DNA from 2 places in the Dyella sp. LX-66 genome. Region 2 is predicted to be linked to the other one. Evidence: predicted binding sites of a transcription regulator. Region 2 holds the regulator's gene; the other holds the start of a gene.
The links. The regulator FliA, encoded in region 2, starts transcription of late flagellar genes. The targets are predictions, from matches to a motif close to TAAAGTTTNNCNNNCNNNGGCCGATAA.
Positions count from the first base shown of each region.

Region 1: a site for FliA is predicted at 12,951-12,977, ahead of motA (flagellar motor stator protein MotA). Genes of this name have one in related genera too.

Region 1 covers NZ_JAHFVJ010000001.1:627,964-647,587, reverse strand. The annotation lists gene KK141_RS02890 (glutamate--cysteine ligase) at 1-736, opposite strand, end outside; gene KK141_RS02885 (sensor histidine kinase) at 955-2,289, opposite strand; gene KK141_RS02880 (response regulator) at 2,357-3,022, opposite strand; gene KK141_RS02875 (FAD-binding protein) at 3,408-5,015, shown strand; gene KK141_RS02870 (gluconate:H+ symporter) at 5,087-6,460, opposite strand; gene KK141_RS02865 (RidA family protein) at 6,651-7,052, opposite strand; gene KK141_RS02860 (D-aminoacylase) at 7,086-8,564, opposite strand; gene KK141_RS02855 (amino acid deaminase) at 8,790-10,040, shown strand; gene KK141_RS02850 (sugar kinase) at 10,060-10,989, shown strand; gene motB (flagellar motor protein MotB) at 11,050-12,042, opposite strand; gene motA (flagellar motor stator protein MotA) at 12,039-12,908, opposite strand; gene KK141_RS02835 (hypothetical protein) at 13,624-13,926, shown strand; gene KK141_RS02830 (outer membrane beta-barrel protein) at 14,030-14,710, opposite strand; gene KK141_RS02825 (N-acetylmuramidase domain-containing protein) at 14,943-16,211, shown strand; gene KK141_RS02820 (YceI family protein) at 16,271-16,906, opposite strand; gene KK141_RS02815 (winged helix-turn-helix domain-containing protein) at 17,125-18,063, shown strand; gene KK141_RS02810 (hypothetical protein) at 18,076-18,252, shown strand; gene KK141_RS02805 (MFS transporter) at 18,255-19,624, opposite strand, start outside.
Region 2 covers NZ_JAHFVJ010000001.1:69,129-81,051, reverse strand. The annotation lists gene fliR (flagellar biosynthetic protein FliR) at 1-643, shown strand, start outside; gene flhB (flagellar biosynthesis protein FlhB) at 645-1,778, shown strand; gene flhA (flagellar biosynthesis protein FlhA) at 1,800-3,899, shown strand; gene flhF (flagellar biosynthesis protein FlhF) at 3,932-5,281, shown strand; gene KK141_RS00390 (MinD/ParA family protein) at 5,278-6,240, shown strand; gene KK141_RS00385 (RNA polymerase sigma factor FliA) at 6,237-7,016, shown strand; gene cheY (chemotaxis response regulator CheY) at 7,210-7,617, shown strand; gene KK141_RS00375 (protein phosphatase CheZ) at 7,614-8,246, shown strand; gene KK141_RS00370 (chemotaxis protein CheA) at 8,260-10,212, shown strand; gene KK141_RS00365 (flagellar motor protein) at 10,214-10,954, shown strand; gene motD (flagellar motor protein MotD) at 10,951-11,923, shown strand, end outside.

The DNA of each region.
Region 1 (19,624 bases), 560 kb from region 2:
ACACGAAATCCAGCATGCCGGTGCGGTGCGGGTCGGTATCCGTCCACACGTGCGAGCGGTACGAGAGATACCCGTTCGGACGGCCGTCGGTGAACGGCGAATCGGCGAACAGCGCGGTGGCGATCGGCTGCAGCGCGAGGCTGGTGCGGAACTTGCGCACCATGTCGGCTTCGGTTTCGAAGTCGAGATTGACCTGCACGGTGCAGGTGCGCGTCATCATGTCCAGGCCGAGCGAGCCGACCTTGGGCATGTATTCGCGCATGATCTTGTAGCGGCCCTTGGGCATCCACGGCATCTCATCGCGGCGCCACTTCGGCTGGAAGCCCATGCCGAGGAAGCCGATGCCGAGGTCGTCGGCGATCGAGCGCACTTCGTTCAAGTGCGTATTCACTTCGCAACAGGTCTGGTGGATGTTCTCCAGCGGCGCACCGGAGAGCTCCAGCTGGCCGGCCGGCTCCAGGGTCACCGAGGCCTTGTCGCGCGACAGCGCCACCGGCGTGTCGCCTTCGCGCGCGATGTCCCAGCCGTAGCGTTCGGCCAGGCGCTCCAGCAGCACGCGGATGCCGCGCTCGCCTTCGAAGGTGGGCGGGCGCAGGTCGTCGGTGAGGAAGCCGAATTTCTCGTGCTCGGTGCCGATGCGCCAGGCTTCGCGCGGCTTCTCGCCGGCGGCGAGGTAGTCGACCAGCTGCTGGCGGTCGCCAATGGGCGTGCTCTTGACGGCACTGGGTATGGACACGATCGGCTCCTTCGCGGGAATCGCAGCACTGTGGGGGTGATCGGGCGATTTTCAAAGTGCCGCATTACATAAAGCCCCTCTCCCCTTGGGAGAGGGGTTGGGGTGAGGGTGCGGGCGGAGCGCAAGAGTGATGTGCACCGCTCCGGCCGGACCCTCATCCGGCTGCCGCCACCTTCTCCCGGAGGGAGAAGGATCCAAGCATGAGTACTGAGTCGTGCTCAGCCGCCCGGCGACGGCCGCCCGGCATCCGGTGCGCGAACCGGGAAATCGATGCGCATGCGGGCGCCGCGCCCGCAGCGGCCGTCGAGGATGCTGAAGCTGGCGCCATGGGCGCGGGCCGATTCCTCGACGATGGCCAGGCCCAGGCCGCAGCTGTCGCCGTCGCTGCTGGGGCCGCGGTAGAAGCGTTCCTTCACCTTTTCGCGGTCGGCCGGCGGGATGCCGCTGCCGGTGTCGTCCACTTCCAGGAACGGCCGCCCGCCCTCCACGCCGCAGCGCAGGGTGACGTGGCCGCCGGCCGGTGTGTGGCGGATGGCGTTGTCGACCAGGTTGATCAGCAGCTCGTGCAGCACCCAGTACACGCCGGCCACGCGCGCCGGCTGGCAGTCGGCGCCCAGGTCGATGTCGTGCGCCAGGGCGCGGTCCAGCGAGGCGCTGACCACCTGGGTGATCAGCTTGCTCAGGTCCACCGGCAGAAAGCGGCTGGAGCCGTGCGCCGAGGGTTCGGCGCGGGCCAGCGCCAGCAGCTGGTTGGCGGTATGCGCCAGCCGGTCAACGCCGCCGTGCAGCAGGGCGATGCGTTCGTGCAGCGGCGTGCCGGCGGTGTCGCGCGCCAGCACTTCGAGCTGGGCCTTCACTCCGGTGAGCGGCGTGCGCAGCTGGTGCGCGGCATTGGCGAGGAAATGCTGCTGCGACAGCGCGGAGTCGCGCACCGTGCCCAGCAGCGCATTGAGCGATTCGACCAGCGGCAGCACTTCGCTGGGCACGTTGTCGGTGGGCAGGGCGGTGAAGTTGTGCGAGGGGCGGTTGGCGATCTGGTCGCGCAGCCGCTGCAGCGGGCGCAGCGCCACGCTGATGCCGAACAGGGCGATGCCGAACACCAGCAGCATCTGGATGCTGTCGTTGACGCCGAAGGACAGATCCATCCGCTGCACCGCCATGTCGCGGCGCAGCGGCGTCTCGCCGACGGTAATGACCAGCGGCTCGCCGCCTTCGATCACGCGATAGCTCACCAGCCGCAACTGCAGGCCCTGGTAGCGCGTGTCGGCGTAGGCGAATTCGTCGTCCTTCTCGGCCGGCACGATCGGCAGGTCTTCGGAGCCGGCGTAGGTCGAGCCCTGCGCATTGCTGACGCGATAGAAGAAACGTTCTTCCGGCAGCGCGCGCAGCGGCGGCGGCGGATGGTCCGGCAGCATGATGTCGAACTGGCCGCCGGGCTGGCGGTGGATCTGCGCGGCGATCGCCAGCACGGCGCGCGCCAGCGAGCGGTCGAACGAGGCGTAGATCGGCGACACGATCGAGTGATGGTCGATCGCCACGCCGACCACCAGCATCACCGTCAGCGGGGCCAGCAGATAGCCCAGCAGACGGCGGCGGACGCTGGGGCGCCGCGGTTTGATGTCAGCCGTCCTCGAGCCGGTAGCCGAGGCCGCGGATGCCGCGGATCGAGGCCGAGTCGCCCAGCTTGCTGCGCAGGCGCGACACGTGCACTTCGATGGCGTTGCCGGAGATGTCCTCGCTCCAGCCGGCGATGGCCTGGGTCAGGCGCTCCTTGCTCACCACCTTGCCGCTGTGGTGCGCCAGGCATTCGAGGATGGACCATTCGCGGCGGGTCAGTTCCAGCGCCTCGCCGGCGGCATTGATGGCGCGGCGGCCGGCCAGGTCGATGCGCAGGCCGCCGACGGTAAGCTCGTTGGCGCTGGCGGCGCTGGCCCGGCGGATCAGGGCGCGGCAGCGCGCGGCCAGTTCCGGCAGGGCGAAGGGCTTCACCAGGTAGTCGTCGGCGCCCAGGTCCAGCGTGCTGACGCGGTCGTCCAGGCCGTCGCGCGCGGTGACGATCAGCAGCGGCAGGCCCTGGCCGGAGCGGCGCAGGCGGCGCACCAGGCTCAGGCCGTCCTCGCCGGGCAGCCCTAAGTCGATGATGGCCATGTCGTAGTGGGCGCTGTCCATCATCCCGGAGACCGGTTCGGCGGTGCCCACGTGGTCGACCACATAGCCCTCGCCGGTGAGGCCACGGACGATGCCATCGGCCACCAGCGGATCGTCTTCGACTAGCAATATGCGCATAAGAGGCACGGTGAACGGAGTGCCCGGCATGCTAGCAGGCCCATGCCCGCGGGAAACAGCCGGTACCGGCTAAGAAAAAACTAAGGTCGCCGGGGGCTGGCGCTTCGAATACGCCGCCATCACGCCTAAGGGTTTTCCGCGGCGCAGGTTTCGATCGATCAAGCCGCCAATTTCGTACAAATACTGGATGCGCGGGATGCGCTCCGAATCTCCCGCCCAAACCACGCCGTTCCCACGGGGCCTCGGCAAAGATGATCGCCACGGAGACGCCCGCAGCGCGGCCCGGGACGGGCGATCGACCTTTCCGGCACAACGGCTGCCACTCCGTGTTCCCCCAGCTTCGACACCGAAGCGCCATGGATCATCAATCAGGCGAGGGTTTGCCATGTCATACATTTCGATTGGAAAAGAAGATTCCCGCTACGAAACCCTGAAGAAGGGCTTCAACCAGCGCTGGCCGTCCCCCGGCCAGGACGCCGGCGCGATCTACGTCTGCCGCACCGTGGAAGATGCCGAACGCGCCCTGCAGAACGCCGTGAACCAGGGGCTGCGCCCCACCGTCCGCAGCGGCGGGCATTGCTACGAAGGATTCGTATCCAACAATTCCGGCGGCGTCATCATCGACATCGGCCAGCTGACCGAGCTGAGCGTCGACGACAGTACCTACCGCGTCGGCGCCGGCACGCAGAACTGGGACGGCTACGTCAACCTGTTCAAGCTCACCGGCAGCCTGCCGCCGGGCGGCTCGTGCTATTCGGTCGGCGTGGGCGGCCATGTGGTGGCCGGCGGCTACGGGCTGATGTCGCGCATGCACGGCCTGACCGTGGACTGGCTCAAGGCGGTGGAGCTGCTGACCGTGGGCAAGAACGGGGCGGTCGAGCGCCGCCTGGTCGACGCCACCAACGATCCGGATCTGTTCAAGCTCTGCCGCGGCGGTGGCGGCGGCAACGCCGGCATCATCACCAGCTATCACTTCGACCCGCTGCCCAAGGCGCCCGCCAAGGTGGCGCTGCTGGTGAAGCAGTATCCGTGGTCGCAGTTCGCGAACGACAAGCCCAGGTTCAAGGCCTTCCTGCAGGCCTATGCCAACTACATGAAGCGGGCCGACGGCGATCCCCGCACCTATGGCCTGTTCACCTTGTTCAAGCTGACGCATATCAGCGCAGGAAACATCGGCCTGGTGGTGCAGTACACGGACCAGAACGGACAGCTGGAAGATACCCAGCCGCTGCTCGATCTGATCAAGGCGATGGATTCGGTGGCCGAAGGCGCGCCGCACACCGCTTACATGCCGGGCACGGGGCCGCTTCCTTTTGCGCGGCATCCTGTCTCGCGGCAGGCAGCGGGCGAACTACCGGAAGGCTCCATCGTGTACGACTGGCTGTATGCGACGCAGACAGTCAACGGTTCGGGCAACAACCAGCGCGGCAAGTACAAGTCCTCGTACATGAAGGACGTCTTTACCGACCACGAGATCGACGCGCTCTTCAAGTACCTGGTGCAGGAGGGCGACGGCGACTTCTCGCAGTCGCTGGTGCAGGTCGATTCCTACGGCGGCGCCATCAATCGCAAGTCCTCGGGGAACAACGGCTTCGATCCGGCCGCGAATCGGACCGCGGTGTTCCAGCGCAACTCGATCATGAAGCTGCAGTACCAGACCTACTGGACGGACAGCGCCAACGACGAGAAGCACATCCAGTGGCTGCGCGACTTTTACTACGAAGTGCATCGCTTCGACGGCTATAACGGCACGCCGTATCCGAAGTCGCTGGCCTTGCCGGCATCGCGCTACGAGGGCTGCTATATCGGTTATCCGGACATCGACATGCTGGCCGGCGAAGACCCGTCCAAGCCTTACTACAACTGGGGCGAACTCTATTACGGGGCGCTGTACAAGGAGCTGGTCGCCACCAAGAACAAATACGACCCAGGCCGGATCTTTCGCTTCTCGATGTCGCTGGGGGCCACGCCGCCGCCGGTCCACCGCAGCTGACGATCGAGGCCGCGTCGGCATGCCATGAGGTCGATCCGGGAGCATTCGCGCTCCCGGATCGTTCAAGCCCATCAGCCGACGATCGTGGCCAGGCCCAGGGTAAGCAGCAGCGCGATGATCGAGATCAGCGTTTCCAGCACGGTCCAGGTCTTGAGCGTCTGCGTCACCGTCATGTTGAAGTACTGCTTCACGATCCAGAAGCCGCCATCGTTGACGTGCGACAGGATCAGCGAGCCGGCGCCCGTGGCCAGCACCATCAGTTCCGGATGCACCGCCTTGCTCGCCGCCGCGGCGATCGGCGCGACGATGCCGCAGGCCGTGCCCATGGCGACCGTCGCCGAGCCGGTGGCGATGCGCAGCAGGGCGGCGATCAGCCAGCCCAGCAGCAGCGGGGAGATCTGCGAGGACTGCGTCGCGGCGATGATGGCGTGGGAAACGCCGGAATCCAGCAGGATGCGGCCGAAGCCGCCGCCCGCGCCCACCACCAGGATGACGGTGGCCGTCGGCGCCAGGCAGTCGTTGGTGAAGCCGAGGATGGTTTCGCGGCTGAAGCCCCGGCGTTTGCCGAAGGTGTAGAAGCTCAGCAGCACCGCGACCAGCAAGGCCACCACCGGATTGCCGAGAAAGGCGAGCAGCTGGTTGGCGCCGCTGCCCGGCGTGGTCAGCAGGTCCGCCCAGGTGCCGACCAGCATCAGCAGCACCGGCAGCAGCAGCGTGGTCAGCGCGATGCCGAAGCTGGGCAGTTGGCGCGCGCCGTCCATCTCGACGAATTCCTTCTCCAGCGGATTGTCGCCTTCGACGACGACGTAGCGCGTGATCCAGCGGGCATACAGAGGCCCGGCGATAATCGCCGCGGGCAGACCTACCAGTACCGCATAGAGGATGGTCTTGCCGATGTCCGCCTTGTACGCGGTGACCGCCAGCAAGGCCGCGGGATGCGGCGGCACCAGCCCATGCACCACCGAAAGGCCGGCCGCCATCGACAGGCCGATCAGCAGCAGCGGCAGGCCGGCGCGCCGGGCGATATGGAAGGCCACCGGGATCAGCAGCACGAAGCCGACGTCGAAGAACACCGGCAGGCCGACGATAAAGGCCACGAACATCATGGCCCAGTGCGCGCGCCGCTCGCCGAACGCGGCGATCAGCGTATGCGCGATGCGTTCGGTACCGCCGGACTCGGCCATCATCTTGCCGAGCATGGTGCCCAGCGCAATCAGCAGCGCGATATGGCCCAGCGTATTGCCGGCGCCGGTCTCGAATGCCTTGACGATGCCCTTCATCGGCATGCCGACCGCTACGCCCAGGCCGAGCGACACGGCCAGCAGGGCGACGAAGGGATTGAGCTTGAGCGCCGCGATCAGATAGATCAGGACGGCCACGGCCAGCGTTGCCGCCAGCAGCAAGGCGTCGCCTTGCAACAGAAAGTTGGTTTGTATGGGATTCATTGCCTCACCGGTGCGCGATGGATACGGGACACCGGCTCAACATGCCTTACAAAACGCTCCAATCGGTTGGCAATCGGCGTTGCGCGCGTTGTTTTCAGCAGACTCCTATGGATGTGGATTGCGATGTTGCGAAAGCTCCTACCTGCAGGTCTGAAACCTCAGGTGCGAACGCTTAGATTCCGCATGTCGATCACACCGCCTGCGGTTTCTTGTAGGCCACGCAGTCGACCTCGACCTTGCAGTCCACCACCATGCTCGACACCACGCAGGCGCGCGCCGGCGGGTGCGCGCCGAAGTACTGCTTGAACACGCGGTTGAACGAAGGAAAGTCGCGCGGGTCGTCCAGCCACACGCCGCAGCGCACGACGTGTTCGGTGCCGTAGCCGGCTTCTTCGAGAATGGCGATCAGGTTGCGGATGGTCTGGTGCGACTGCTCGATGATGCCGCCGTGGATCACCTCGCCATCCACCATCGGTGTCTGCCCCGATACGAACAGCCAGCCGTCGGCCCCCGCGGCGCGCGCAAAGGGCAGATGCTGGCCGCCGGTGCCGGAGCCGCCTTCGACGCCGAATCGAACGATGGGATCGGTCATGCTTGAGTCCTCAGGTGTTGGAGTTGACGAAAATCAGACAGCCGCGGCTGCGGTATGCGCAGCCGCCTGCCGGGGAAGGTAGCGCCCCGCGCGCTGCGGCAAGGCACGGCCCTGGCGATAGGACAGCACGCCATTCACCCATACCGCCTCGATCCCTGCCGCCTGCTGCCGCGGCTGGTCGAAGGTGGCGGTATCGCGCACCGTGGCGGGATCGAACAGCACCAGGTCGGCCCAGTAACCCGGGCGGACGAAACCGCGTCCGGCCAGGCCGAAGCGTTCCGCGGACTGCCCGGTCATCTTGCGCACGGCGGTGGCCAGGTCGAACAGGCCGCGTTCGCGGCTGTAGTAGCCCAGCACGCGCGGAAAGGCGCCCCACAGGCGCGGATGCGGATGCACGTCGTGCGGCAGGCCGTCGGAGCCGATGGTGGTGGCGGGGTGCGCCAGGATGTTCGAGACGTCCGCATCGGACATGTTGTGATAGACGGCATTCGCCGGTTGCAGGCGCCGCGCGGTCTCCAGCAGATCCATGCCCCAGAGCTCGGCGACCTGCCTGAGCGTATGCCCGGCCATCTCCGGATGCGGTACGGAAGCGGTGATGTCGATCTCGAACTCGTCGGTGACCTGTTTCAGGTCGAGCGTGGACGAGCTGGCGATATACGGATAAGCATCGCAGCCGACCGCATGATCGCGCTGCGCCGCGTCGATGGCGCCCAGCACCTCACCAGCGCGCCCCCAGTTGGCGGCGCCGGCGCATTTCAGATGCGAAATCACCACCGGCGCCTGCGCATACCGGCCGATGCGGCAGGCTTCGTCGATGGCGCCGAGGATGCCGGCGAACTCGGTGCGCAGATGCGTCGCGTAGATCGCGCCGGCTGCCGCCAGCGGCTCGGCCAGCGCCATCACTTCGTCGGTGGTGGCGGCAAACGCATTGCCGTAGGCCAGTCCGGTGGACAGGCCCAGCGCGCCATGGCGCAGCGCCTCGCGCAGCTGGCGCTGCATGGCGTCGATTTCCGGCGGCGTGGCGCAGCGGTCCAGCCGGTCCATATGGTTCTGGCGCAGCGAGGTATGGCCGACCAGGGCCGCGACATTCACCGCCGGCTGCGCGCGTTCGATGGCTTCGACGTAGGCGGCGAAGGTCGGATAGGTAAACGCCTCCGCCGGACCGAGCAGGTTCATCGGATCCGGCGGATCGCCATCCAGGCTGACCGGCGCCGCGCTGATGCCGCAGTTGCCGACCACCACCGTGGTCACGCCCTGCGACAGCTTGGGCAGCATCTGCGGTTCGCGGATCAGCTGCAGGTCGTCGTGCGTGTGCACGTCGATAAAGCCGGGGGCGAGCGTCAGGCCCGCACCGTCGATTTCATCGATGCCGCGCCAGCGGCTGACCAGCGCGTGGCCGATCTCGGCGATGCGGCCGTCTTCGATGGCGACGTCGAACAAAGTGTCGTCCATGTCGGCGCCGCTGCCATCGACGATGCGGACGCGGCGGATAAGAGTGTGAAAGTGCTGCATGGCGATCCTCGGTCGGTAGGAAGTGTCTGGGCCGGCGGGCCAGTGATAGCTAGTCGCGATGGAAATATCTGACGGTTAATTCTGAAAATTGGATCGGTGCGATGGCGCCGGCGTTCGCATGCGTTCAAGATCAATGACCGTTCGCCTATGATCAATTTTTTCCGTGACATCCCCCGGTATTTAGGACAATTCCCTATGCCCGATCGAAAGTCGCAGAGCGGCCTGATGGCTGCGACCGTCCATCCGCTCGACAAAGGCATCGGCGCGCTCGACGCGCCCTGTGCGCCGGAAGACATCGCCGCGCGCGGCTGGAATCTGTTCAAGGAAGACCTGAGCCTGCCCGCTGCGGTGCTGTCGCAGCCGCGGCTCGAACACAATCTCGCGTGGATGCAGCGCTTCGCCGCCGAATACGGCGCGCAGCTCGCGCCGCACGGCAAGACCACCATGGCGCCACGCCTGTTCGCGCGCCAGCTCGACGCCGGCGCCTGGGGCATCACGCTGGCGACGGCGCAGCAGGTGCGCGCCGCGTATGCGCATGGCGTGCGCCGCGTGCTGATGGCCAACCAGCTGGTGGGGCGGCGCAATATGGCGATCGTTGGCGAGCTGCTGGCCGATCCGTCGTTCGAATTCTTCTGCCTGGTCGACAGCGCCGAGCAGGTGCGGCAGCTCGCTGCGTTCTTCGGCGCGGCCGGACAGAGCATCCAGGTGCTGATCGAGCTCGGCGTGCAGGGCGGACGCACCGGTGTGCGCGACGAGGCGCAATGGCAGGCGGTGCTGGAGGCGCTGGCGCAGGCACAGGGCGCATTGAAGCTCGCCGGCGTCGAAGTCTACGAGGGTGTGCTGAAGGACGAGGCGGTGATCCGTGCCTTCCTGCAGCGCGGGGTCGAGGCAGTGCACGCACTGGCGCGGGCCGGACGCTTGCAGCGCATGCCGGCCGTGCTGAGCGGTGCCGGATCGGCCTGGTACGACGTGGTGGCCGAAGAGTTCGCCAAGGCCGAGATCGGCATGCCGCTGGACGTGGTGCTGCGCCCGGGTTGCTATCTCACCCACGATGTCGGTGCCTACCGCACCGCGCAGACACGCATCCAGGCCAGCAATCCCATTGCGCAGCGCATGCAGTCCAGCCTGCTGCCCGCCCTGCAGGTATGGGCGTATGTGCAATCCGTGCCGGAGCCGGAGCTGGCCATCGTCGCGCTGGGCAAGCGCGATGCCGCGTTCGACGCGGGCTTCCCGCTGCCGGCCGCGCACTACAGGCCCGGCGCCTCCGCACCTGCTGCCGCGCCGGAGCACTGGGCGATCACCGGCATGATGGATCAGCACGCCTATCTGAAGATCGAAGCCGGCGACGACCTTCGTGTCGGCGACATGCTCGCCTTCGATATCTCCCACCCCTGCCTGACCTTCGACAAGTGGCGGCAGATTCCCGTGATCGACGATGCCGGCCGGGTGGTCGACATCGTGCAGACCTATTTCTAAGACGGCAGGACGAACAGCAATGACGCAGATCCTGGCCTTCGGCGAGCCACTCGCCGAATTCAACCAGACCCGGCCGGACAGCGCCGAATGGCAGCTCGGCTACGGCGGCGACACCTCCAACTTCTGCATCGCCGCCGCGCGGCAAGGCGCCGAAGCAGGCTATATCGGTGCCGTCGGCGAGGACCGTTTCGGCGATGGCCTGCGCCAGCTATGGGAAGCGGAGCAGGTCGAGCACACCCATGTGCTGACCGACGAGCAGGCGCCGACCGGCGTGTACTTCGTGTCGCACGATGCATCGGGGCACCATTTCGATTACCTGCGCGCGGGTTCCGCCGCCAGCCGCTATACGCCGGACCGGCTGCCACGCCGCGCCATCGCCTCGGCGCGCGCCCTGCACCTGTCGGGCATCAGCCTGGCGATCAGCCAGAGCGCCTGCGATGCCGGCCTGGCGGCGATGGAAGAAGCGCGCGCGGCTGGCGTCATGGTCTCGTTCGACACCAACCTGCGCTTGCGCCTGTGGCCGCTGGCGCGGGCCCGCGCCGTCATGCGCGAAGCCCTGCGGATGTGCGAGGTCTGCCTGCCGAGCTGGGACGACATCACCGCCTTGCTGGACTGCGACGACCGCGACTTCATCGTCGACACGCTGCTGGGCTACGGCGTCGAGCTGATTGCTCTGAAGATGGGCGCGCAAGGCTGCTATGTCGCCTCCTTGCATCAGCGCACCCTGGTGCCGGCGCACGTCGTCGATGCGGTCGACGCCACCGGCGCGGGCGATTGCTTCGGCGGCGCCTTCGTCGCGCGGCTGGTGGCGGGCGACGATGCCGTGGCCGCGGCGCGCTATGCCAACGTCGCCGCGGCGCTGTCGACCACCGGCTATGGCGCCATCGCTTCCATTCCGCACGCGGCGGCGGTGTACGGCGCGCTGGAGAAGTACGCCTGCGCCTCATGAGCGCAGGCCAGGCTCGGCAAGCATCGCGCCGCGGGCGTCATCCAGTGCAACCGGCGCGGCTCACCGCGCCGGTTGCACATGGGGTATCGCGATCGCCACCGTCGGTGCCGGCACGATAGGCGCGACATCCGGCAAGGTTGCGCCGGCCGTGGCGGCCACCGCCGGCCCGGCCTCCTGCGACAGCGAGGACGCCTCCGCCTGCTTGTTCATCACGATGATGCTGATGCGCCGGTTGACCGGATCGGCCGGATTGCTGCGGTCGAACGGCACCGAGGCGGCCAGGCCTACCACGCGGGCGATCTTGTCTTCGGTCAGGCCGCCGGCGAGCAGGGCGCGGCGTGCGGCATTGGCGCGGTCGGCCGACAGTTCCCAATTGCTGTAGCGGTGATCGCTGTTGTACGGCGCGTCGTCGGTATGCCCGGACAGGCTGATCCGGTTCGGCACGCGATCGATAAAGCCCGCCAGTTCCTCAAGAATCGTCGTGGTGTAAGGCCGCAGCTGCGCGCTGCCCATGTCGAACATGGGGCGGTTCTGCTTGTCGACGATCTGGATGCGCAAGCCTTCGGGCGTGATGTCCAGCAGCAGCTGGTCCTTGAACGGCGCCAGGGCCTGGCTGTTCTGGATCGCCGCCTGCAATTGCTGCATCAGGTCTTCCAGCCGCGCACGCTCCTGCCGCCGCGCTTCTCTCTCGATCTCCTTCGGATCGATGCTGGCCGCCGCGCCGCCCTGGGCTTTGCCGCCTGGAGCGCGCGCCAGATCCTTCGCACCGCCGAGCTTGATCATGCTGGTGCTGGCGCCACCCGGCCCCGTTTGACCGGGCGGCGCCATGGTGGCGGTGCCCTGCGTCATGCTGGGATTCTTGAAGTACTCGGAAATCGCCGCGCGCTGCTCGCGCGTACCCGCACCGATCAGCCACATCACCAGGAAGAACGCCATCATCGCCGTGACAAAGTCGGCGTAGGCCACCTTCCAGGCGCCGCCATGATGGCCGCCATGGCCGCGCCGCTTCACCCGCCGCACCACGATGGGCGGCAGCTGGCCCTGCTCGCTCATGCCGTGGCCTTGGCGCGCGGCGCCTTGAGGTGATCTTCCAGGTCCTGGAAGCCCGGGCGGGTGTTGGTGGAAAGCGACTTGCGCGCGAACTCCACCGCCACCTTCGGGTTGTAGCCGCGCAGATTGGCCAGCAGCGCGATCTTCACGCACTCGAACGCCTTGCCGTCTTCCTGCACCCGGTTCTCCATCGCGGCACCGAGCGGACCGACAAAGCCGTAGCACAGCAGGATGCCGAGAAAGGTGCCGACCAGCGCGCCGGCGATATGCATGCCGATGCGCGAGGTATCGCCGTCGAGCTGGGACATGGTAGTGACGATGCCGAGCACGGCCGCCACGATGCCGAAGCCCGGCAGGGCGTCGGCCAGCTTGGTCACCGCCAGCGCGGGCGCCACCGCCTCGTGGTGATGGGCTTCGAGCTCCACCTCCAGCAACTGCTCCAGCTCGTGCGGATTCATGCTGCCACCCACCATCAGGCGCAGGCAGTCGGTGGTGAACTCGATCAGGTGATGCTCGCGCAGCAGGCGCGGGTGGGCCGAGAACAGCGGGCTGGACTGCGGATCCTCCACGTGCTGCTCCAGGCTGAGCAGCCCTTCCTTGCGCATCAGGCTGAACAGGTCGTAGAGCATCGCCAGCAGGTCCACATAATCCTGCTTGTGATACTTCGGCCCTTTCAGCAGCCCCAGCGCATCGCGCGCCGCCGCCTTCACCACCTTGGACGGATTCGCCGACAGAAACGCACCCAGCGCGCCGCCACCGATGATCAGCAACTCATACGGCTGCCACAGCGCAAGCATCTGCCCATGCGACAACACAAAACCGCCAAGCACGCATCCAAGCACCACGACGGCGCCGATCAGGACCAGCATATTCACTCCGGGGAACGGAGCCTCTTGCTCCGTGTCCGGGTCTTATCGGCGTGGGGGTGGGAAAGTTGAGTCGATAGTGCCGTGGTGTGTGCGGCCAGCTCCGCGACGTGTGCCTTCTGCGCTAGAGTCGCGCCCGACCCGCCGCTTTCACTTTGGTGAAGCCATGGCTGGCTTGTCCGCAGGGAGCAGGGAGCGCGATGGATAACAAGGCACGGACTTTGGAATCGAAGCTGCGGCGGATTCGGATGTGGCGGCGTATTTCGTTCCTCCTTCTCATCGGGTGGATGCCATGGGGGATTTCCGTGATGAGTCTGGTGGACTCATCGTCAATCCAGACTCAGGCTATCTTTGGCTACATGCTTGTCTGTGGACTCTTCACGGGTATCGCCGTACTCAGTTCATGCCCTCGATGCGGGAATCTGTTCTTCCTCAAGGTCTTTTCGAACGCATTCTTTTCCAGCGAATGCATCCATTGCGGGCAGGCGTTCCCTGACGATTAGGCTGGTATGTCGACGCAACCAGGCGAGAACGCGCTGAGGGATCGAGCGGGCAAGGAGTAGGCATTACTTTCCCGCTCGGCCTGATTCGACAAGCTCGCCGATGTGCGCGGCGCTGATGGCCATTGTTCCACCGAAGAAGATTGAGACGGACGGTCAATCGTCTCCGTCTACAGCCCCCTAGACTCCGCCCATTCCAATCGCACAGGGGGAGATCCATGGCCGACAAGCTGAGTTACGACCAGGCGCTGTATCAGACCAGCGCTCTTTTGGGGTGGAACGACCAGGTGGGCCGCGGACCCCAGATCGTGCGGCAGGGCGGCATGACTATTGCCGACGTGGCGTTCCCAGTGATGGTAAAGCTGCACACGAGGGACAGCGATATCGGCGCCTCGTGGGACCCGATGGACGGAGACAGGCAATTGCGTGCGCGCGATCGCCTGGTGGACACGCTGAAGATGATGCGGCTGCAGCCCGGGATGTCCTGCATGATCGATCCCTCGATGTGGAAAACCGATTGACCGGACAAAGCCAGGGGGAAGGACGGGGAAGCGAGGGAGGCATGGATGCCTCCATTTCCCTGCCCGCATGGCGGTGGAGGCATCCCTGCCTCGCGCGCAAGGATCAAAGCATCTTGCGGAAACCCAGATAGACGTTGTGTTCGCGCAGATGCCCCTTCAGCTGTTCGTCGCGGGCATGGGCGCGGTTGTCGAACAGATTGGGGTTCGTCGAAATGCGCCCCAGGTCGACATGGCGATAGCCCAGTTCCAGATGCATGCCCTCCGCGATGCGCAGATCCGCGCCGATGCCCGCGGCATAGGCGGCGCGTAGGTTCCGGTGGCTTTCGAATGCGCGCTCGGGGCGCGTCTGCCAGCCGGACGCCGTCGTCACCGCCACGCCCGCACCGAGCATGCCGTAGAGCGACAGGTTCCGCGTCAGGGGCCAGCTCGCGTAGCCATTGAGCATGAGCCGCTGCGTACGGGTGTACAGCACGTTGTCGTTGGCGGTGAACGGCGCCCAGCGTCCGACGTAGCGCGCGTCCGAAGGCAAGGTGTATTCCAGCTCGATGCGCAACGGCGACTGGTATTGATAGCCCAGGCCGAGCGAGCCATTGAGCGAACGAGTCGACTTCGGATCCTGCGTGCGATGGGTGACGCGGGGGCTGGTGAGGGTCATGTCCGAGAGTTGCCGATCGACATCGAACAGCTTGATGGTTCCGTAAAGCCCCTGCGCGCGGGGAGCGGCCGTAGCGGTCGCTGTAACGGCTGCTGTCAGCAGCAGACTGGAGATGATGCGTTTCCTCATGCGTTACCTCACTGTTAAAGGTGAGGACAACGTAGAGAACGGCCCGTCATGGCCCCTACTCGAATAATCCAGCGATCGGCGCCGTTCCGGCCTGTGGCATGGGAAGCCATCCGAAAAGTCGGCGGCTGCCTTTTCGACGACGCAGAACTAGGGAACACCCTAGTAATACTGCCCGGGGAGTAGTCCTACATTCGGCCTTATCGCGCATGGCCTCCGGCAGGGAGCGACTCCGATGACTTCGACCAGCGGCGTAGGCGGCAGCGACTCGCAGAACAATGCGCAATCGCTCGGCAATCAGGCAGCGAATCCCAATGGCAGCACGCCGCAGGCGGATGCCGTCGCGGGCACCACGCTGAGCATTCCCGCGGCGACGGTGGGCCTGGATTTCAGCCATACCGTGGCACCCGGCGAAACGGTGGACGCGCTGGCCGCGCGCTACAACGTCGACGCCAATGCCATTCGCGCGGCCAACCCGGATCTGCTGCAGCCGGCGGGCGGGAGTTTCGATTTCACCTCGGCGGTGCCCGAACTCCAGGATGCGGTCAAGGACGTGCAGCCATGGGCCGGCGTCAGCCTCACCGTTCCCGCAGCCAACCCTCGCATGGTGATGGAACACACGGTGATGCCGGGCGAGATGATCGAATCGATCGCCAAGGATTACGACGTCAAAGCCACCGACCTGCGCCAGGCCAATCTCACGGCGCTGGCCTTGCAGAGCATGCTCACGGCGCCGCCGTCGATCGAATCCGGACCGGGCAAGCTCGGCCTGATCGATACCTCCAAGCTCACCGGCGTGCAGCTCACCGTGGCGCAGACCTATAACAAATACGGCGCCGCCATCGAAGGGCTGGCGGACGAAGCCGGGATCAAGGTCAAGGACGTGCTCGGCATCATCACGCAGGAAACGGGCGGCGCGATCGATCCGAATGCGCGCATGACGATCCGTTTCGAGGCGCACAAATTCGACCAGGCGATCGATCCTTCCTTGCAGCCGGAATTCGATCTGCACTTCCAGTACAACCAGGCGCAGGGGCTGGGCTACAAAGGGCAGAAGTTCAATGCCACGGGCGATCCGGACGATTGGCACGCACTGCATCCGACCGGCACCGCCAAGGACCAGGACATCAACTGGTCGGCGTTCCATTACGCCTATGGCATGAACCCCGAGGCCGCCGCTTCTTCGATCTCGATGGGGCCTGGCCAGGTGATGGGCTTCAATCATTCCACCGTGGGCTATGCCACCGCGGATGCGATGTACCAGTCGCTGAAGGACAGCGCCTATAACCAGTTCGCCTCGATGACCGATTTTATCGGCGCCCATGCGTCGATGAAGAAAGACCTCAACGACGGCGATTACGATGCCTTCGCCAAGGCCTATAACGGCGGCATTGTCGGCTACGGCGACCACGTAAAGAGCTATGCGGACGCGTTCGACACCATTACCGCCGGCATGCAGCCGACGGGTGCGCCGGCCACTACGGGGCCCGTTGCCGCGCCGTAAATAGAACGGCCAACGCCGCTGGAGGCAGCCAGCCGCGCCGGCTGCCTCCAGTGCGCTGATTACTTCTTCGCCGCCTTGGCCGCCGCTTCCTCTTCCGCATCCGCCTTCAGATACGCCGCATACCCCTTCGCTTCATCCGCCTGCGTGGTGATATGCAGCGTCACCTCGTCGCTGACCTGCGGCACGAACTTGCCCAGGCCGAAGTCGGAGCGCTTGAGCGTCGCCATCGCCTCGAAGCCCACCGCCGGCAGTTTCAGCCGCGCGTTCTCGCCCACCTTGTTGATGGTGACATCCAGCGTTACCGGCTTGGTGATGCCGTGCACGGTGAGGTTGCCCGTCACCTTGAGCTGGTTGGCCATGGCGGTGGTCTCGACCTTGGTGCTCTTGAAGGTGGCGGTGGGGAAGCGGGCCAGGTCGAAGAAAGCGGGGGAGCGCAGGTTCTCGTCCAGGTCGGGGATGCCGCTGCTCAGGTTGGCCAGGGGAATGGTGACCATCACCGAGGCCATGCGCGGCTTGGCGGGGTTGAACTCCAGCGTGCCCTCGACCCGGGTGAACTGCGCCGTAGGGTTGGCGAAGTCCAGGTGGCTCCAGCGGATGGTACCCATGGAATGGTTCGGTTCCAGCGTATAAGTGGCCGCCCACAGCGGGCAGGCGGCGAGGGCGAGCGCAAGGGCGAAGGCGGTACGGCGGATCATGGGCAGGGCTCCAGGGCTGAGGTCGGCGCGGGGCCGATCGTGGGTCTCCAGCACGCATCGGCGTGCCTCGGCACCATCGCCGGCGGCCGTGCGGGAAGTCCTGAAAAGGCGTCTGAATTGGCCTGAAGACTTCTGAAGCAGGGCCGGGCCGCTTTCGGTTGTGGCCCGCAAACGTTGATGCGACTATCCGGCGGCTTTCCCCAAGGTGGCGATAAACAGTGAGTTACGTGCCCTCCGACCCCGAGCGCTCGACGCGCGGAACCCTGCGCATCGGCGACTGGATCGTCGACCCGATGGCCGACCAGTTGTCGCGCGACGGCAACGTGCTGCGCGTCGAAGCCCGCACCATGCGCCTGCTGCTGTGCCTGGCGGACCGCGCCGGCCAGGTGGTCAGCATCGACGAACTGCTCAACGAGGTATGGGCGGGGGTGATCGTCACGCCGGACTCGGTCTACCAGGCGGTGACTTCCTTGCGGCGCTTGCTGGGGGACGATCCCAAGCAGCCGGCGTATATCGCCACTGTGCCGCGGCGGGGGTATCGGCTGATTGCGGCGGTGCAGGCCTCGCCGGACAAGGCGGCCGCGTCCGTTGAAACGCCCGCGGCGAGCGCGGCTAAGCCAGAGCCGCTCAGGGTTCCGAGGCAGGGGCGAGGCGCGCTGGTCGGCTCAGCCCTGGCGCTCGCCGTGATCCTGTTGTCCTGCGGTGCCATCTCCGCCTACTGGCTGCTGCGCGACCATCCCGCCGCGCAGGCCGTACAGGCCGTCCGGGGCGCCCGCTCCATCGCCGTGCTGCCCTTCCTCGACCTCACCGACAAGATGAACGAGGAGCCGTTCGCCGACGGCATGACCGAGGAGCTGATCGACAAGCTCAGCAAGTTCCCCGGCATGCAGGTGTCCGCGCCGACCTCGTCGTTCTATTACAAGGACAAGCAGGTGCCGGTGTCCGATATCGCCAAGTCGCTCGGCGTCGCCTACGTGCTCGACGGCAGCGTGCGGAAGTCGGGCGATACCATGCGCGTGGCGGCGCGGCTGGTTCGCGCGGCGGACGGTTTCGTGGTGTGGTCGGCGACGTACGACCGGCCCTTGGGCGACAAGCTCAAGGTGCAGGATGAGATTGCCGGCGAAGCGGCGAAGGCGCTGACGCCGGCGATTCGATGAGGAGGGCGTTCCATGTCGGACAAGAGCACGGGCAGCCAGCGTAAGACCGTCGGCATCGGCCTCGCCGTGGGCATCGCCGTCGGCACCAGCCTGGGCGTGGCCCTGGGCAATCTGGCCGTTGGGATCGCCTTGGGCATCATCCTGGGCACGGCCATCGGCGTGTTCGGCGCCAAGCGCGGCTCGCGATAACGTCAGCTGCGATGGCCGGTGTCCGTCGCGCAACAGCCGATGGCGGCGGCTTTCTGCGGCTTCGAACCGAACGTCACGAAGCTCGCCGCCGCCAGCACCCACGCGCCGATGCCGCCATAGAGCATCACCCAATGGAAGCCCTGGACCAGCGCGTCATGCGCCGGCGCGCCGTAGGAGGACAGATTCCCGGCGGCGATCTGATTGGCGATATCGCGTAATGCCGATGCATCCATCGCATCCAGGCCCGCACGTTTCAGGTGCGCAAGTATCCCTTCGATCAGCAGGAACCCCATCAGCGCGATATTGATCGCCAGGGTGATCAGGCGCGCGCTCATATCGATGCCCGATGCCATGCCGGCCCGCGCCGTCGGCACCGAACCCGTCGTGGTATTGGACACCGGCGTATTGGTCATCCCCAAGCCGATGCCCGCCAGCACGCAGCCGATCAGCAAGGCCGGCAGCCCATGCAGCGGCATGACGAAGAAGCCCAGGCCGATGGTGAACAGGCCGGCGGGAATGACGGCGCGCGGCTGATAGCGCACGGTCAGTTTTTCGGCGAGCGGCGGAACCACCAAAGTCGGCAGCGTGTAGGCGAGCAAGGCCAGGCCCGAGGTGACGACGCCATAGCCCAGCACCGACTGGAAATAGATCGGCAGATAGATCATGAAAGGCCAGAAACTGAAATTCATGCCCATCGAGCCGTACAGCGCGCCGGAAAACGGGCGGATCCGGAAGACCGAGAAATCGAACATCGGATGCGCGTGGTTTTTCTCCACGTACAGGAACACGGCGAAGCTGGCGACCGCGCCGAACAGGGCGATCAGCACCAGCGGGTGATGCAGGCCAAGCGACGGCCCCTGCGTAATGAAATACGTCAGCCCGAATACCGCCAGCGACATCGACACGATGCCCGCCAGATCCAGATGCTTGGCTTCCGGATCGCGCGATTCGTCGACGCTCCATGCAATCAACGCCAGCGTGAGCACTGCCAGCGGCACCTGGATGAGAAACACCCAGGTCCAGTCCAGCCATACGGCAATCGCGCTGCCGATCATCGGCCCGAAGCCCAGCCCCACGCCGAAGATGATCCCCCACGCCGCAAACGCCCGGCTGCGCGCCGGCCCCTCCTGGAACTGGTGCGACAGCGCGGCGATCTGGCAGATCACCATGGCACCGCCGCTCATGCCCTGCAGGAAGCGGCCGGCGATCAGCACCGACGCATCGCGCGCCAGTCCGCAGGCCAGCGACGTGATGCCGAACGCCACCACGCTCAGCAGCAGCATGCGCTTGCGCCCGTAGCGGTCGGCCAGCGTGCCGGAGGCCATCAGCACGGTGGTGCAGGCGATGGTGTAGGCATTCATGATCCACTGCG
Region 2 (11,923 bases):
CGTCGGCCTGATCCTGCTGCTGACCATGGTGCTGGCGCCGCTCGCGCCGGCACGGATCGATCCGATGAGCGCCAGCGGCATCGCCACCATGGCGGGGCAGGTGCTGATCGGCGCCGCGGTGGGTTTCGTGCTGCGGCTGACTTTCGAGGCGGTGGCCTTCGGCGGACAGCTGGTGGCGCAGAGCATGAGCTTAGGGTTCGCCGAAGTGGTGAACCCGCAGGGCGGCGGCAGCTCGCCGGTGCTCAACCAGTTCTATCTGCTGCTGGTGACCTTGCTGTTCCTGGCCATGGACGGGCATCTGCGCCTGATCGCGCTACTGGCGGAAAGCTTCCGCACGCTGCCGCCGGGTGCCGGAGCGATTTCGCCGGACGGCCTGCATGCGGTGGCGATGTTCGGCGGGCAGTTGTTTTCCGGCGCGGTGCGCGTCGCCCTGCCGGCGATGACGGCGCTGCTGGTGGTGAACATGGGCTTCGGCGCGATCAGTCGCGCGGCGCCGTCGATGAATCTGTTCGCGGTGGGTTTCCCGATCACCTTGTGCCTGGGCTTTATCGCCTTGTGGCTGTCGTTGCGTGCGCTGCCGGGAGCTTTTGGCTCGCTCGAAGAAAGCGCGTGGTCCTTGATGCGCGAGCTGCTGGGAGCTTGACGTGTCCGAGAGCGACGACCAGGAACGCACCGAAAAACCATCAGAAAAACGCCTGCGCGAAGCGCGGGAGAAGGGCGACGTTCCGCGCTCGCGCGATCTGTCGGGCGCCCTGGTGGTGCTGGCCGGTGTCGCCGCGCTGATGAGCGGCGGCGAGCGTGCGTTCGTCCACGCCAAGCGCGTCTACGAACTCGGCTTCGGCTACAGCCGCGAAGCGCTGTTCTCCGGCGAGCTGCCGGCGCGTGTGCTCGCTGCCGCGCTGCGCGAGGCGATGGCCCTGATCACGCCGGTCGCGGTGGCGACGATGTTGGCCACGTTCGCTGCCCCTTTGCTGCTGGGCGGCCTCAGTTTCAGCGCGCAGGCGCTGGAGCCGAAGTTCGACCGGCTCGATCCCATCGCCGGCCTCGGCCGTCTTGTATCGATGCGCGGCGCGGTGGAGCTGGCGAAGTCGCTGCTCAAGCTGGTGTTTATCGGCGCCGCGCTGGCCTGGTTCCTGTGGCACCGGCAGGACGCCATGCAGGCCACCGGGCGCGGCACCGTCGGTGCGGGCATCGCGCTGTCGCTGGCGCAGATGGGTAACGCTGCGCTGCTGTTCGGCACCATGCTGGCGCTGATCGGCGGCATCGATGCGGCTTACCAGCGCTACGACCACGGCCGCCGCCTGCGCATGACCAAGCAGGAGCTGCGCGACGAGAACAAGGAAAGCGAAGGCAATCCCGAGCTCAAGGGCCGCATCCGCCAGGTGCAGCACCAGCTGGCGCGCCGCCGCATGATGCAGGAGCTGCCCAAGGCCGACGTGGTGGTGACCAACCCCACCCACTTCGCCGTGGCGCTGAAGTACGACGAGAGCCGCATGCGCGCGCCGCGCGTGGTCGCCAAGGGCGCCGACGTGCTGGCCATGCAGATCCGCCAGGTCGCCGCCGGGCACCGCATCCCGATGGTGGAAGCGCCGCCGCTGGCGCGCGCGCTGTACGCCACCACGGAACTGGGCCGCGAGATTCCCGCCGCGCTCTACGTCGCCGTGGCGCAGGTGCTGGCCTACGTGTTCCAGCTGCGCCAGGCCGTCGCGCATGGCGACGCGCCGCCCGTGCCTCCTTCGCCGCAGGTCGATCCGGACCTGCTCGGCCCTTACCGCTGATTCTTTCCAGGACACCGCTCCATGGCTGCCGCAAGCGCAAGCGCGTTCGAGACCTTCAAGCAGATCACCCGCCGCGGAGCCGGCGCGCCCATCGTGATGCTGGCCGCGCTGGCGATGGTGATGCTGCCGATGCCGCCGTTCCTGCTGGACATGCTGTTCAGCTTCAACATCGCGCTGTCGCTGGTGATCCTGCTGGCGGTGATCTACGTGATGCGGCCGCTGGAATTCGCCGCGTTTCCCACCGTGGTGCTGATGGCCACCCTGCTGCGCCTGGCGCTGAACATCGCTTCCACCCGCGTGGTGCTGCTGCACGGCCATAACGGTCCGGGCGCGGCGGGCAAGGTGATCGAGGCCTTCGGCGAGTTCGTCATCGGCGGCAATTTCGCGGTGGGCCTGGTGGTGTTCGCCATCCTCACCATCATCAACTTCGTGGTGGTGACCAAGGGCGCCACGCGCGTGTCCGAAGTGACCGCGCGCTTCACCCTGGACGCCATGCCCGGCAAGCAGATGGCGATCGACGCCGACCTCAACGCCGGCCTGCTCACCCAGGAACAGGCGCGCGAGCGCCGCCAGGAAGTGCGCGAGGAAGCGGACTTCTACGGCTCGATGGACGGTGCCTCGAAGTTCGTGCGCGGCGACGCCACGGCGGGCATCCTGATCCTGGTGATCAATATCGTCGGCGGCTTCTTCGTCGGCGTGATGCAGCACGGCCTCAGCGCCGGCGACGCGGCCAAGACCTACACCTTGCTCACCATCGGCGACGGCCTGGTCGCGCAGGTGCCGGCGTTGATGCTGTCGATCGCCACCGCGGTGATCGTCACCCGCGTCTCGCGCGCGCAGGACATGGGCAAGCAGGTGCTCGGCCAGGTGTTCGGCCAGCCGCGTGCGCTGGCGGTGGCTGGCGTGGTGCTGGGCGTGATGGGCCTGGTGCCCGGCATGCCGAACATCGCCTTCCTGCTGCTGGGTGCGATCTGCGGCGGCGCCGCGTGGATGATGCTCAAGCGCGAGCGCGAAACGCGCGCCAAGCTGGCCGAGGAAGCCATCGCCGAAGCCGCGCCCGCCGCGGCGCCCACCGAGCGCTTGGAGCTGGGCTGGGAAGATGTCGCGGGTGTCGATCCGGTGGGTCTGGAAGTGGGCTATCGCCTGATCCCGCTGGTGGACAAGAACCAGGGCGGCGAGCTGATGGGGCGGATCAAGTCGGTGCGCCGCAAGCTGTCGCAGGAGCTGGGCTTCCTGGTGCCGCCGGTGCACATCCGCGACAACCTCGACCTTGGCCCCAACACCTATCGCATCACCCTGATGGGCGTGCCGATGGGCGAGGCCGAGGTGCACAACGAGCGCCTGCTGGCGATCAATCCCGGCCGCGTGCACGGCAGCTTGCAGGGCATCGCCACGCACGATCCGGCCTTCGGCCTGGAAGCGGTGTGGATCGAATCCGGCCAGCGCGACAACGCGCAGGCGCTGGGCTACACCGTGGTCGACCCCGCCACCGTGGTGGCCACGCATCTGTCGCACATCCTGCAGGGCCACGCGCACGAACTGCTCAGCCACCAGGACGTGCAGCAATTGCTGGACCGCCTCGCCGCCGTCGCGCCGAAGCTGGTGGAAGACCTGGTGCCCAAGCGCATGTCGCTGGGCGTGGTGGTGAAGGTGCTGCAGAACCTGCTGGCCGAGCGGGTGCCGATCCGCAACATGCGTTCCATCGTCGAATCCTTGGCGGAACACGCGGGCCAGAGTCAGGATCCCGGCGCGCTCACCGCCGCCGTGCGCGTGGCGCTGGGCCGCCAGATCGTGCAGGAGATCGCCGGCCTGGGCACCGAGATCCCGGTCATCACGCTGGCGCCGGAACTGGAGCAGATCCTGCTCGGTTCGCTGGCCAATGGCGGTGTGGCGGGCGCCGCGGTGGAACCGGGCCTGGCCGACCGCCTGCAGAGCGGCGTCGCCGACGCCGCGCGCCGCCAGGAAATGGGCGGCGAACCGGCCGTGCTGCTGGTCGCGCCGCAGCTGCGGCCGTGGCTCGCGCGCTTCACGCGCCACGTGGCACAGAACCTGCACGTACTGGCCTACAACGAGGTGCCCGACAACCGTCGGGTGCGTTTGGTGCAGGCGCTGGGACGCTGATCCGGCGCTGGAACTAGGGATCGAACCGACCGATGAAGATCAAGCGTTTCGTAGCCGCGGACATGCGCCAGGCCATGCGCGAAGTGCGTGAGGAACAAGGCCCCGACGCGGTCATTCTTTCCACGCGCCGTCTCGACGAGGGCGTGGAGATCATTGCTGCCGTCGACTACGACGAATCCCTGGTGCGCGAGGCCGCGCGCTCGGGCGAGCCGTTGCCGACCGAAGTGCGCATCGTGCGCGAGCGTGCGGCGGAACCGCCGGCGCTGCCGCCGAAGCCGCGGCGTGCGCCGGCGCCTGCGCCGGTGGCTCCCGTTGCCGCGCCGGTGCAGCGTGCCCCGGTAGCGCCGGTTGTCGCGCCAGTTGCCGCCGCACCGGTCGCCGCTGCAAAACCCGAACCGGCTGCCACGCCCGCCGAACCGGCCCCGCTGCATCCGATGGTGGAGCAGGCCGCGCTCGACACCGCGCGCATGCGCGCCGAGCTGGGCAGCCTGCGCGAGCTGCTGGAATCTCAAATGGCTTCGCTCGCATGGAACGACTTGCAGCGCCGCCATCCGCTGCGCGGCCGCGTGCTGCGCGACATGACGCGCATCGGCATCGAGCCCGATGTGGCGCGCCGCCTCGCCGACGAACTGCCCGACCGCCTCAGCGCCGACCAGGCGCGCTATCTGCCGCTGGGCGTGCTCAGCCGCAGCCTTGCCATCACCGGCTATGACGTCGCCGCCAGCGGCGGCGTGGTGGCCCTGGTCGGACCGACCGGCGTGGGCAAGACCACCACCATCGCCAAGCTTGCCGCGCGCGCGGTGCTGCGCCATGGCGCTTCGCAGGTGGCCCTGGTCAGCACCGACAACTACCGCATCGGCGCCGCCGCGCAGCTGGAGCACTACGGCCGCCTGCTCGGCACCCGCGTGTTTCCCGCGCACGATGCCGAAAGCCTGCGCGAAGTGCTCGACGTGCTGCGTGGCCGCCGCGTGGTGCTGGTCGACACCGCCGGCGTGGCCGGCAGCGATCCGCGCCTTGAGCAGCAGATGCAATTGCTGCGCGCCGCCGGCGAGCTGCGCACCTGCCTGGTGCTGGCCGCCAATGCGCAGGCGCAGGCGATCGACGACATGGTGCGCGCCTTCCTGCCGCAGCAGCCGCAGGCCTGCATCCTGACCAAGCTCGACGAAGCGCCCAGCCTGGGCGGCGCGCTGTCCGCGCTGATCCGCCACCGGCTGCCGCTGGACTACACCACCGACGGCCAGCGCGTGCCCGAAGACCTCGCCACCGCCGATGCGCGCGTGCTGGTCTGCCGTGCCGCGCAGGTGCTCAAGGGCAGTGCGCCCGCGGTGGACGAAGGCTATATGGCCGAGCGCTTCGGCCTGGCCATGGCAGGTGCACGATGACCACGCTGGCGATGGACCAGGCCTGGGGCCTGAGCAATCTGTTTTCGGCTTTTCATTCCTCGGGCGACAACGACGTGCGTCCGCTCGCCGCGGGTTCCGGCCATTCGCTGCCCGCCGCGCCGCCGCGCCGCTGCCGCGCGATCGCCGTGGCCGGCGGCAAGGGGGGCGTGGGCAAGTCCACGGTGGCGGTGAACCTCGGCATGTCGCTGGCCATGGCCGGGCGCGAGGTGGCGCTGCTGGATGCGGACCTGGGCCTGGCCAACCTGGACGTGCTGCTCGGCCTGCAGCCGTCGCGGCATATCGGCCATCTGCTCGACGGCAGCTGCTCGCTCAGCGAATTGATGCTGCCGGCGCCGCATGGGCTGAAGGTGATCCCGGCAGGCTCCGGTGCGCGCCGCCTGGCCCAGCTGGATACGCGCGAGCACGCCGCGGTGATCCGCGCCTTCGACGAACTGCCCGATCCGCCGGAATTCCTGATCGTGGACACCGCCGCCGGCGTGGCCGACAACGTGGTGATGTTCGCCGCGGCGGCCGACGACGTGGTGCTGGTGGTCTGCGACGAGCCGGCCTCGCTCACCGACGCCTACGCGCTGACCAAGGTGCTCAGCCGCGACTTCTGCGTGCGGCGCTTCCACGTGGTGGCCAACATGGTCCGCCATGCCGGCGAGGCGCGGCAGCTGTACGAGAAGCTGGCCCGCGTGTGCGACCGCTTCCTGGATGTGGCGCTGGATTTCATGGGCGCGGTTCCTTACGACGAACACCTGCGCCAGGCCATCCGCCGCCAGAGCGCGGTGGTGGATCTGTGGCCGGCCAGCCGGTCCGCACGGGGATTCAAGCAAATGGCGGGTGCGGTCGATACATGGGGAGAACCCCTGCGCACGGGTCGCGACCGCATCGCTTTTTTTGGAGGGCAGGTCGCCATGGCGCCGGACCCGGTACGCGAGGGGGGTGTGAGATGAGCGTGGCTTCCGAATATCTGCAACTGCAACGCGAAAGCACGGAGGAGATGGTGCGCCGGCACGCTCCGCTGGTGCGCCGTATCGCCTATCACCTGATGGGCCGGCTGCCGCCCAGCGTGGACGTGGACGACCTGGTGCAGGCCGGCATGATCGGCCTGCTGGAAGCGGCGCGGAACTACGCGACCGACCGCATGGCCAGCTTCGAGACCTATGCGGGCATCCGCATCCGCGGCGCCATGCTGGACGAGCTGCGCAAGACCGATTGGACGCCGCGCTCGGTGCATCGCAAGTTGCGCGAGGTCTCGGAGGTGGTGCGCCAGATCGAGAACGAAACGGGCGCCGACGCCACCGACGCCGAGGTCATCCGGCGGCTGGGCATCGACGCGCAGGAGTACCACCAGATCCTGGCCGACGCGGCCAGCGCGCGCTTGCTCAGTCTCTCCGCGCCGGAGGACGACGAGGACGGCGCCGCGCTGGACGTGGCCGACCAGGAAGGCCTGGGGCCGCAGGACCGCTTCGAGCAGGAAGGCATGCGCGGGGCGCTGGTCGAGGCGATCGGCGGGCTGCCGGAGCGCGAACAGCTGGTGATGTCGCTGTACTACGAGCAGGAACTGAATTTGAAGGAGATCGGCGCCGTGCTCGGCGTGACGGAATCGCGGGTGTGTCAGATCCATGGCCAGGCCCTGATCCGGTTGCGCGCACGGATGACCGGTTGGCGCGAGCAGGGTGCGGCAGCCGAAAGCGGTAAGCCGAAGAAGTTGAAGAGTACGGGTTAAAGCGGTCACTCCACGCTGGCGCCCTTCTCCCGCCGGGAGAAGGTGGCGGCAGCCGGATGAGGGTTCGGGCGGAGCGCAAGACATCACTCTCGCGCTCCGCCCGAACCCTCACCCCAACCCCTCTCCCGAGGGGAGAGGGGCTAAAGCACAACGCTTCAACCAATACGCAATCTAAAGACCTGGAGAGAGGCGTTTGGACAAGAACATGAAAATCCTCGTGGTGGACGACTTCTCCACCATGCGGCGCATCGTGCGCAACCTGCTGGTGGAGCTGGGCTTCACCAATGCGCTGATCCAGGAAGCCGACGACGGCGTCAATGCCATGGCGGTGCTCAAGCAGCAGTCGTTCGACATGGTGGTGACCGACTGGAACATGCCGAACATGACCGGCATCGACCTGCTGCGCGCGATCCGCGCCGAGCCCGCGCTGAAAGGCCTGCCGGTGCTGATGGTCACCGCCGAGAACAACCGCGACCAGATCATCGCCGCCGCCCAGGCCGGCGTGAACGGTTACATCGTCAAGCCCTTCACCGCGGTCACGCTGAAGGAAAAGCTGGACAAGATCTTCGAGCGGCTCGCCGCGCAAGGAGCAAGCGCATGAGCGCCGTGATGATTACCCCCATGAGCGCGGCGCTGCCGCAGGAAGTGCAGGAACTGCTGGCCAGCCCCGACGGCGCCGCCTTCGAGATGGCGCTGGACACCATGGTGCGCCAGCGCGAGCAGCACCTGTTCCGCGCGCTGGGCCTCTTGGCCCGCGACCTGCACGAAGCCGTGCGCCGCCTCGGCGGCGAGCTGGCCCAGGAAGGCGTGCCCGGCAGCGTGGCCGACGCGCGCCAGCATCTGCACGACGTGCTGGAGATGAGCGCCAAGGCCGCGCATCGCAGCATCGATTTCGCCGAACGCATGCGGCCGCAGGCCACCGCCCTGGAAAGCAGCGCCGATGCCGTGCTGGCCGGCGGCGGCGAAGCCGCGGAGCTGGCGACGCAGGCGCGGCAGTTCGCCGGGCAGTGCCGCGAAGGGCTGTCGGACATGGTGATGGCGCAGTCCTGGCAGGACCTGTCCGGCCAGCGCATCAAGAAAGTGTCCACCTTTATCGGCAGTGTGGAATCCTCGCTGCTGGAACTGGTGCGCCTCACCGGCGCGCTGGCCGGCGGCGAAGCGCCGGTGGCCGCGGCCAAGGTGAACAGCCAGGACGAGGCGGACCGCCTGCTCAGCGAATTCGGTTTCTGAGCGCGGGGTTCTGATGGATCCGTCACTCGACAGCGAGCTGCGCGACGATTTCCTGGTCGAGGCCGGGGAACTGGTGCAGCGCCTGGGCGAACAGCTGGTGGCGCTGGAGGAAGCGCCGCGCGACGCCGAACTGCTCAATGCGGTATTCCGCGCCTTCCACACGGTGAAGGGCGGCGCGGGCTTCCTCGGCATCGACCCGATGGTGCAGCTGTGCCATCACGCCGAAGACCTGCTCAATGAAGCGCGCTCCGGCCACGTGCTGATCGACGCAGCGCGGATGGACGCATTGCTGGAAGCGCTGGACCTGGTCAACGCGATGATGTCCGCGCTGGCTGCGTCCAGCGAGATGCCGGTGGCGCCCGCGGCGCTGCTGGTGCGGCTGCAGCCGCATGCGGCGCGCCCGCCGGCTCCGGCACCCGCTCCCGTGCCGGCGCCCGCGCCGGTGGCGGAAGAGGGCGGCACCATCGACGACAGCGAGTTCGAGGCGCTGCTCGACAATCTCTACGGCATGGGCGGCGCGCCGGGCGCACCGGTGCAGCCGCCGGCGTCCGAGACGATCGACGACGCCGAATTCGAAAAGCTGCTGGACAACCTGCACGGCAAGGGCAAGGCGCCCGGCACGCCGGCGCAGCCGTCGGCCAGCACCATCGACGACAGCGAGTTCGAAGCGCTGCTCGACAGCCTGCATGGCAAGGGCGCCGCACCCGGCGCCGCGGCGAAGGCTGCCGCAACGCCTGCGCCGGCCAAAGCCGCGGCAAAGGTCGCGCCGCCGCCGGAAGCCACCGTGCGCGTGGATACCGGCCGCCTCGATGCGCTGGTCAACCGCGCCGGCGAACTGGTGCTGGTGCGCAACCGCCTGCTCAGCCTCGCCGCCAGCAGCGGCGACGAACCGTTCAACACCGCGGCCGGTGAACTCGATCGCGTGGCCGATGAACTGCAGGGCGCCGTGCTCGGCATGCGCATGCAGCCGGTGGGTCGATTGTTCCAGCGTTTCCCGCGCATCGTGCGCGATCTCGCCCGCCAGCTCGGCAAGGAGATCGAGCTGGTGCTGGAAGGCGAGGACACCGACCTGGACCGAAGCCTGGTCGAGGCGCTGGCCGATCCGCTGATTCACCTGCTGCGCAACGCGGTCGACCACGGCCTGGAAACACCGGACGTGCGCGAAAGCGCCGGCAAGCCGCGCAAGGGCCGCGTGCGCCTGGCGGCCAGCCAGCGCGGCGAACGCATCGTGATCGTGGTGGCCGACGACGGCCGCGGCATGGATCCGGACATCCTGCGCCGCAAGGCGGTGGAGAAGGGCGTGATCGACGCGGCACAGGCTTCGCGCCTGTCCGAGACCGAATGCCTGGAACTCATTTTCCGTCCCGGCTTCAGCACGGCCGCACAGGTCTCCGACATCTCCGGTCGCGGCGTCGGCATGGACGTGGTCAAGACGCGCGTGGCGGAACTCGGCGGCACCTTGCAGGTGCGCTCGAAGCTGGGGCAGGGCAGCGAGCTTGAGCTCACCGTGCCGCTGACGCTGGCGATCGTGCGCGTGCTGATGGTGCGCGTCGGCGCGCGCCTGTTCGCGATGCCGCTGAGCAACGTGGACGAAGTATTCGAACTTTCCGCCGGGCAGGACCGCCTGCTCGACGGCAGCCTGATCGCCGCGCATCGCGACCGCGCGCTGCCGCTGGGCGACCTGGCCGCATGGTCCGCGGCCGCGCCGACGGCGGGCCGCCACGTGGTGGTGCTGCATATCGGCCACCAGCGCCTGGGCTGCCTGGTGCACGACGTGCTCGGCCGCGAGGACGTGATGGTCAAGCCGCTGGGTCCGCTGTTCGCCGGCACCGCCGGCGTGGCCGGCGCGACCATCACCGGCGACGGGCGCCTGGCCCTGGTGCTGGACCTGGCGGGCCTGGCCGGCGAAGGCGGCCCGTGGCAGCTGGCGCCGCGGGTATCCCCAACACTAGAGGCGGTGGTCTGACATGGATCTGGTTAGCGTCATCGGCACGATCCTGGCCTTCGTGGTCGTGATCCTCGGCACCATCCTCAAGGGTTCCAGCGTGGAAGCGCTGTGGAACCCGGCTGCTTTCGTGATCGTCTTCGCCGGCACCATCGCCGCCCTGCTGGTGCAGACCCAGGGCAAGGTGCTCAAGCATGCGATGGGCATGCTGCCGATGATCTACAAGCCGCCCAAGCACGTGCCCAACGATCTGATCAGCCGCGTGATCGGCTGGAGCGAGATCTCGCGCCGCCAGGGTCTGCTCGGCCTGGAGCCGCAGATCGAATCCGAGCAGGACCCGTTCGTGCGCAAGGGCCTGCAGCTGCTGGTCGACGGCAGCGAGCCGGAGGCCATCCGCGGCGTGCTGGAAGTGGAGCAGGACACGCGCGAGCACGAGGACCTGGCCGGCGCGAAAGTGTTCGAGCAGGCCGGCATCTATTCGCCGACCATGGGCATCATCGGCGCCGTGATGGGCCTGATGGCCGTGATGCAGAACCTGGCCGACCCCAGCAAGCTGGGCCACGGCATCGCTGCAGCTTTCGTCGCCACCATCTACGGCGTGGCGCTGGCCAACCTGCTGATGCTGCCGATGTCCTCGCGCCTGAAGGGCATGATCCACAAGCAGGGCAAGATGCGCGAGATCATCATCGAAGGCCTGGTCTCGATCGCCCGCGGCGACAATCCGCGCCAGATCGAAAGCCGCCTGCAGGGCTACCTCACATGAGGAAGAAGAAGCACGAGGACCACGTCAATCACGAGGCCTGGGCGATCCCCTATGCCGACCTGATGACGCTGCTGCTCGCGTTCTTCGTGGTGATGTACGCGGTGTCGGTGGTGAACGAGGGCAAGTACCGCGTGATGTCCGAGTCGATCATCGAAGCCTTCAACGGCAACAACAAGCAGATCCAGCCGGTGCAGACCAACAGCGCGACCGCGCCTGCGCCGGTGCCGGCCAAGCGCTCGACCAGCACCACGCCGCCGTCGCTGCGCCCGCGCCTGGCCGTGGCGCTGCCCTCGCAGTCGCTGCCGCCGCAGATGACCCAGGGTTCGCTGACCACGCGCGAGAACGCGCAGGAAAACCTGCAGAAGATCCAGGACGAGGTGCAGCACGCGCTGCAGCCGCTGATCGACCAGAGCCTGGTGGTGGTGCGCCGCACGCAGAGCTGGCTGGAGATCGAGATCCGCACCGACATCCTGTTCCCCAGCGGCGTGGCGCGGCTGTCGCCCGAGGCGGACACCACGCTGCGCAGCGTGGCCGGCATTCTGTCGCCGTTCCCGAATCCGCTGCGCGTGGAAGGCTATACCGACGACAAGCCGATCAATACCTCGGTCTTTCCGTCGAACTGGGAACTGTCCGCCGCACGTGCGGCGAGCGTGGCGCGGCTGTTTGCCGACAACGGCGTGGATCCGAACCGCATCGGCATCATGGGCTGGGGGCAGTACCGTCCCGCCGCGGACAACGTCAGCGAGGAAGGCCGCAACCGCAACCGCCGCGTGCTGGTGGTGGTGCTGGGCGACCAGCAGGGCCCGGCGCGCTTCTACAGCGATGCCGATCGCGCGGAGCCGGCGGTGGCGCAGGCGGCGCCGGCGAAGGTGCCGGATGCGTCGGCGCCGGTCATGCATGTTGTCGCGCCACCTGCGGAACACGCTGTGTTGCCGGAGGCGATTCCCGCGGTCGCCGTGCCTGCGGTGC